Regions from separate parts of the Enterobacter cloacae complex sp. HYC074_NIDB genome, predicted to be linked through region 2. Evidence: predicted binding sites of a transcription regulator. Region 2 holds the regulator's gene; each other region holds the start of a gene.
What was found. The regulator CRP, encoded in region 2, controls carbon source genes, mostly activating them, when cyclic AMP is high. The targets are predictions, from matches to a motif close to ATGTGANNNNNNTCACAT.

Region 1: the regulator CRP is predicted to act here: its motif matches at 1,433-1,450, upstream of garD (galactarate dehydratase).
Region 3: the regulator CRP is predicted to act here: its motif matches at 715-732, upstream of focA (formate transporter FocA).

Annotation. Positions count from the first base shown of each region.
Region 1 is NZ_CP114214.1:4,151,005-4,153,279, reverse strand. Features, by position in the region: gene garD (galactarate dehydratase) at 1-1,331, opposite strand, end outside; gene garL (2-dehydro-3-deoxyglucarate aldolase) at 1,699-2,275, shown strand, end outside.
Region 2 is NZ_CP114214.1:4,355,242-4,357,516, forward strand. Features, by position in the region: gene O1724_RS21265 (OsmC family protein) at 1-125, opposite strand, end outside; gene crp (cAMP-activated global transcriptional regulator CRP) at 436-1,068, shown strand; gene O1724_RS21275 (YccS/YhfK family putative transporter) at 1,126-2,275, shown strand, end outside.
Region 3 is NZ_CP114214.1:1,680,189-1,682,463, reverse strand. Features, by position in the region: gene ycaO (30S ribosomal protein S12 methylthiotransferase accessory factor YcaO) at 1-385, shown strand, start outside; gene focA (formate transporter FocA) at 791-1,648, shown strand; gene pflB (formate C-acetyltransferase) at 1,700-2,275, shown strand, end outside.

The DNA.
Region 1 (2,275 bases), 200 kb from region 2:
TACGGCGTGCCGCGCCCGGTGGTAAAGACCTGTACCGTAATGCCGGAAGCCACCTGCTGGGTGCCGCAAACGAAATCACTGGCAGGCGTTGCCGCGTAAATCAGGCCGCGTTTGGTTGGTCGCTGGCCAGGTGAGAGCACTTCCACAATCGCGCTCTGGCCGGATTTGGCAATCGACCCGAGGGCCTTTTCCACCACGTTCGCAAGGCCGCCTTTCTTGTTACCCGGAGACGGGTTGGCGCTGCGGTCAGTTTTGCCCATGTCGAGATAGTTATCGTACCAGGCCATTTCCTCCAGCAGGCGTTTGCCCACCTCTTCGTTGACGGCGCGCGGCGTGAGCAGGTGGATAGCATCACGTACTTCGGTGACTTCGGAGAACATCACCGTGGCGCCGCAGCGCACGAACAGATCGGAGGCATAACCTACCGCCGGGTTAGCGGTGACGCCGGAAAACGCATCGCTGCCGCCACACTGTGTCCCAACGACCAGTTCAGAGGCCGGGCAGGTTTCACGCTGGCGTTTGTTCAACTTCTCCAGATGGCGCTCTGCCACCTGTAAAATGTCGTCGACCATCGATCTGAAGCCGACATGGTGTTCATCCTGAAGACGCACAACACTGGCATCGTCAACCGGAATGGCTTTCACATCCTCAGTACCCTGCAACAGGCGTTCTGGCTGCAATTTTTCACAGCCGAGACCAATCACCATTACCTCACCGCCAAAGTTTGGGTTAAGGGCGATATTGTGAATCGTACGGATCGGCACGACCGCTGCCGGCGCGTTGATCGCCACGCCGCAGCCGTACAGGTGGTTAAGACCCACCACGCCGTCAACGTTGGGGTATTTCGGCAACAGATCGCGCTCAATAATTTTCACAACGTAATCCACTACGCCCGCCACGCAATGCACGCTGGTGGTGATGCCAAGCAGGTTTTTGGTTCCCACGCTGCCATCCGCATTGCGGTAACCTTCGAAGGTATAACCCTCCAGCGGAGGCAACGGCTCAGGGACGCGGGTAGCCAGCGGCAACGTCTCCAGCGGCGGGGCGGTGGGCAGCTCAACCAGCGACTCCTCAATCCAGCTACCCTGCGGGATAGCGCGCACCGCATAGCCGATGACTTCGCCGTAGCGCACGATTTCACCGTGAGCCGGGATATCGACCAGTGCGACTTTATGCCCCTGCGGAATGTGCTCAATCAGCTCCAGGCCATCCGGAAAGCGGGTGCCAGCTTTTAAGCCATTGTCGTTGACAATAATCGCCACGTTATCAGTATCGTGCACTTTTATATAGAACGCCGTCGGCGACGCCTGTCGAATTTCAATATCGGCCATTGTTCACTCTTCTCCAGCAAAATATCTGATACTAAATATAGCCAGATGGTTAATCGTTTCTTATTGAGGAAATAAAGAATGTCAGGAGAGGAAAAGTGAGAATGTGATCGCGATCGCTCCCGAAACACTAATCGTTGATTCTGTGCATCAGCGCCCACTGCATTGGGCAAATGCTCAAAATAGCGTGTTACTCCCGCTGCATAATTGAGCATTGAGACAATGTGCTGCCGGGTGGTGACGATTATACTGAATGACGATTTTATAACGCCAAAATTCAGTCAGGAAAATAAATATAACGCTGACGCTGAGTCGGAATAAATAAGAAAAGTTACTGGCTAAAACTGCGGAATTAAAAAAGGTATAAGTAATGAGTAACGACATCTTCCCGAATAAATTTAAAGCGGCCCTCGCGGCGCACCAGATTCAGATTGGCTGCTGGTCTGCGCTGGCCAACCCCATCAGCACCGAAGTGCTGGGCCTGGCCGGGTTCGACTGGCTGGTGCTGGACGGCGAACATGCGCCAAACGATATCAACACGTTTATTCCGCAGCTGATGGCGCTGAAAGGCAGCCACAGCGCGCCGGTGGTGCGTGTGCCCACCAACGAGCCGGTGATCATCAAGCGTCTGCTGGATATCGGCTTCTACAACTTTCTGATCCCGTTTGTTGAAACGGAAGAAGAAGCGGTGCTGGCCGTGGCGGCGACCCGCTATCCACCGGAAGGGATCCGCGGCGTGTCCGTCTCGCACCGCGCCAACATGTTTGGCACCGTGCCGGACTATTTCTCCCAGTCCAACAAGAACATCACCATTCTGGTTCAGATCGAGAGCCAGCAGGGGGTCGATAACGTCGACGCTATTGCCGCGACGGAGGGCGTCGACGGCATTTTCGTCGGCCCGAGCGATCTGGCGGCCGCCTTTGGTCATCTGGGTAACGCCAGCCATC
Region 2 (2,275 bases):
ATCAGCACCATCTCCATCGGGCTTGGCGCTTTATCGCCGGAGTTGCCATCCATCAAAACCTGATGCCCGGAAGCAGACTCGCCCAGGAACGTTAACCCTTCAACCCATTTCACACGCGCTTGCATATTCACTCACTCCAACGTTGCATTTTTTATGACAGATTACGTGTACGTTACATTTCTCGCAACGGAAGGCGACCTGCGTCATGCTGAAGCGAGACACCAGGAGACACGCGGCGAAAGCTATGCTAAAACACTCTGGATGCTACAGTAATACATTGACGTTACACATGTATGCAGAGGACATCAAACTTTACTGGCTGCGAAACGTTACGACAGCCGACTTCCCAGGTATGGGTAAGAATTCGATTGCAACCCCAGAGTCCGGATGCATCTTATGACTCTGGTGACAGCTTATAACAGAGGATAACAGCGCATGGTGCTTGGCAAACCGCAAACAGACCCGACTCTCGAATGGTTCTTGTCTCATTGCCACATTCATAAGTACCCATCAAAGAGCACGCTGATTCACCAGGGTGAAAAAGCGGAAACGTTGTATTACATCGTTAAAGGCTCGGTGGCCGTGCTGATCAAAGATGAAGAAGGGAAAGAGATGATCCTTTCTTATCTGAACCAGGGCGATTTTATCGGTGAACTGGGCCTGTTTGAAGAAGGCCAGGAACGTAGCGCCTGGGTTCGTGCAAAAACAGCATGTGAAGTGGCTGAAATTTCTTATAAGAAATTCCGTCAGCTGATTCAGGTCAACCCTGACATCCTGATGCGTCTCTCTTCCCAGATGGCACGCCGTCTGCAAGTGACCTCTGAGAAGGTAGGTAACCTCGCCTTCCTGGACGTAACCGGTCGTATCGCGCAGACGCTGCTGAACCTGGCGAAACAACCAGACGCCATGACTCACCCTGACGGTATGCAAATTAAAATTACCCGCCAGGAAATCGGTCAGATCGTCGGCTGCTCCCGTGAAACAGTGGGCCGTATCCTGAAGATGCTGGAAGATCAGAACCTGATCTCCGCCCACGGTAAAACCATCGTGGTTTACGGGACCCGTTAATTCCGGTCAAACGGCGTGCCGCCGCAGGGTGGCACGCCGTTTTTGTCTCTACTCCTCATGTGGCGCAGGCTGATCTATCACCCGGAAGTTAACTACGCACTGCGACAAACGCTGGTGTTGTGTCTTCCCGTGGCCGTGGGCCTGATCCTCGGACATCTTCAGCAAGGCCTGCTGTTTTCCCTCGTGCCCGCCTGCTGCAACATTGCCGGTCTGGATACGCCCCATAAACGCTTTTTTAAACGTCTGATTATTGGCGGCTGCCTGTTTGCCGGCTGTAGCCTTGCCGTACAGCTCTTACTGGCCCGCGACATTCCTCTGCCTCTGATCCTGACCGTGCTGGCGATGACGCTCGGCGTCACCGCCGAAATCAGCTCGCTACACGCCCGCCTGCTTCCCGCGTCGCTGATTGCCGCCATCTTCACCTTAAGCCTTGCAGGCAACATGCCGGTGTGGGAGCCATTGCTGATCTACGCCCTCGGCACGCTGTGGTACGGGCTGTTTAACTGGTTCTGGTTCTGGCTGTGGCGGGAACAGCCGCTGCGCGAATCCCTGAGCCTGCTCTACGTGCAGCTTGCTGAATACTGCGAAGCAAAATACACCCTGCTCACTCAACATACCGACCCGGAAAAATCCCTGCCGCCGCTACTGGCGCGCCAGCAAAAAGTGGTGGATCTGATCAGCCAGTGCTATCAGCAGCTGCACATGCTTGCCGCCAACAAAAATCATGAATACAAGCGGCTGCTGCGAATCTTCCAGGTCGGGCTGGATTTGCAGGAGCATATCTCCGTCAGCCTTCATAATCCGGAAGAGGTGCAAAAGCTGGTGGAGCGCAGCCATGCAGAAGCGGTGATCCGCTGGAACGCGCAGACCGTCGCGGCCCGCCTGCGAGTGCTGGCTGACGATATCCTCTATCACCGCTACCCGACGCGCTTTAACATGGACAAACAGCTCGGCGCGCTGGAAAAGATTGCGCGTCAGCACGCGGATAACCCGGTCGGGCAATTTGCTGCCTGGCATTTCAGCCGCATCGCCCGGGTGTTACGCACCCAGCGCCCGCTTTATGCCCGCGACCTGATGGCCGATAAGCAAAAACGGCTGCCGCTGCTGCCCGCGCTCAAAAGCTATCTTTCACTGAAATCTTCTGCCCTGCGCAATGCCGCACGGATCAGTGTGATGCTGAGCATCGCCAGCCTGATGGGAATGGCCC
Region 3 (2,275 bases), 2.1 Mb from region 2:
GTACACCCTGCGCATCGGCGAGCTGAAAGCGATGCTGGCGCTGGCGGGCGGCGATCTGGATCAGGCTTTGGCCTGGACCGAGTGGACGATGGAGTTTAACCAGTCCGTCTTCTCCGCCGAGCGCACTAATTATTACCGTTGCCTGCAAACGCTGCTCCTGCTTTCTCAGGAAGACGACCGCGAGCCATTGCAGTATCTGAACGCCTTTGTGCGTATGTACGGTGCGGATGCCGTTGAAGCTGCCAGCGCGGCGCTGAGCGGTGAAGAACCATTCTACGGCCTGCAAGCGGTTGACAGCGATCTGCAAGCCTTCCCGGCGCATCAGTCACTGCTGAATGCGTATGAAAAATTGCAGAAGGCAAAAGCCGCTTACTGGTCAAAATAAGCGCATATAACATTAATGGCTGTAGGCGTATTCAATCGCCTGAGCTATATTACGGGGCAATTTCATTGCCCCTTTTTTTTATTTTTCCGCAATGACTTTTAATTGTAATAATTAAGTTAACCACGGGTAAATATAAAAACGCTTACCTGAGCTTTACTGTTACTAATTATAATAAATACTCCATTTTAATTAACTGTTCCATGGGAGGCTGAAGGAAAAAATTCAACTCTTTTCATAACTTTTAAAATTTATTTTTATACGGATAATCAAATACTTACTCCGCTTTTGCTGTAAAACCATACACACTGCGGGCCTATAAGCCAGGCGAGATATGATCTATATCAATTTCTCTTCTATAATGCTTTGTTAGTATCTCGTCGCCGACTTAATAAAGAGAGAGTTAGTGTGAAAGCTGACAACCCTTTTGATCTATTACTCCCCGCTGCGATGGCGAAAGTTGCCGAAGAAGCGGGTGTCTACAAAGCCACGAAACATCCGATGACGACGTTCTTTCTGGCCATTACGGCTGGGGTGTTCATCTCCATCGCTTTCGTCTTCTATATCACAGCCACCACCGGCACGGCCGGGATGCCTTTCGGCATAGCGAAACTGATTGGTGGTATTTGCTTCTCACTGGGCCTGATTCTCTGCGTCATCTGCGGCGCCGACCTCTTCACCTCAACGGTGCTGATTGTTGTGGCAAAAGCCAGCGGAAGAATTACCTGGGGTCAACTGGGTCGCAACTGGCTCAACGTTTACGTTGGCAACCTGATTGGCTGTCTGCTCTTTGTTCTGTTGATGTGGCTCTCTGGCGAGTATATGACCGCCAACGGCGGCTGGGGGCTTAACGTCCTGCAAACCGCCGACCACAAAATGCACCATACATTTATCGAAGCCGTTGCTCTCGGCATCCTCGCAAACCTGATGGTCTGCCTGGCGGTCTGGATGAGCTACTCTGGTCGTAGCCTGATGGATAAAGCCATGATTATGGTTCTGCCGGTTGCTATGTTTGTTGCCAGCGGCTTTGAGCACAGTATTGCGAATATGTTCATGATCCCGATGGGGATTGTTATCCGCAACTTTGCAAGCCCGGAGTTCTGGACTGCTGTAGGTTCAACCCCGGAAAGTTTTTCACACCTGACGATTATGAACTTCATTACTGATAACCTGATCCCCGTCACTATCGGGAACATTATCGGTGGGGGTCTGTTAGTTGGGTTGACATACTGGGTCATTTACCTGCGTGGCGGCGATCATCATTAATGGTTGTCTCAGGCAGTAAATAAAAAATCCACTTAAGAAGGTAGGTGTTACATGTCCGAGCTTAATGAAAAGTTAGCCACAGCCTGGGAAGGTTTTACGAAAGGTGACTGGCAGAATGAAGTCAACGTCCGTGACTTTATTCAGAAAAACTATACCCCGTATGAAGGTGACGAATCCTTCCTGGCTGGTGCGACTGACGCAACCACCAAGCTGTGGGACAGCGTAATGGAAGGCGTTAAACTGGAAAACCGCACTCACGCGCCAGTTGATTTTGACACCTCCGTTGCTTCTACCATCACTTCTCACGATGCTGGCTACATCAATAAAGCCCTTGAGAAAATTGTTGGTCTGCAAACTGAAGCACCACTGAAACGCGCAATCATCCCGTTCGGTGGTATCAAAATGGTTGAAGGTTCCTGCAAAGCGTATAATCGCGAGCTGGACCCAATGCTGAAAAAAATCTTCACCGAATACCGCAAAACCCATAACCAGGGCGTATTCGATGTTTACACCAAAGACATTCTGAACTGCCGTAAATCTGGCGTTCTGACCGGTCTGCCAGATGCCTATGGCCGTGGCCGTATCATCGGTGACTACCGTCGCGTTGCGCTGTACGGTATCGACTTC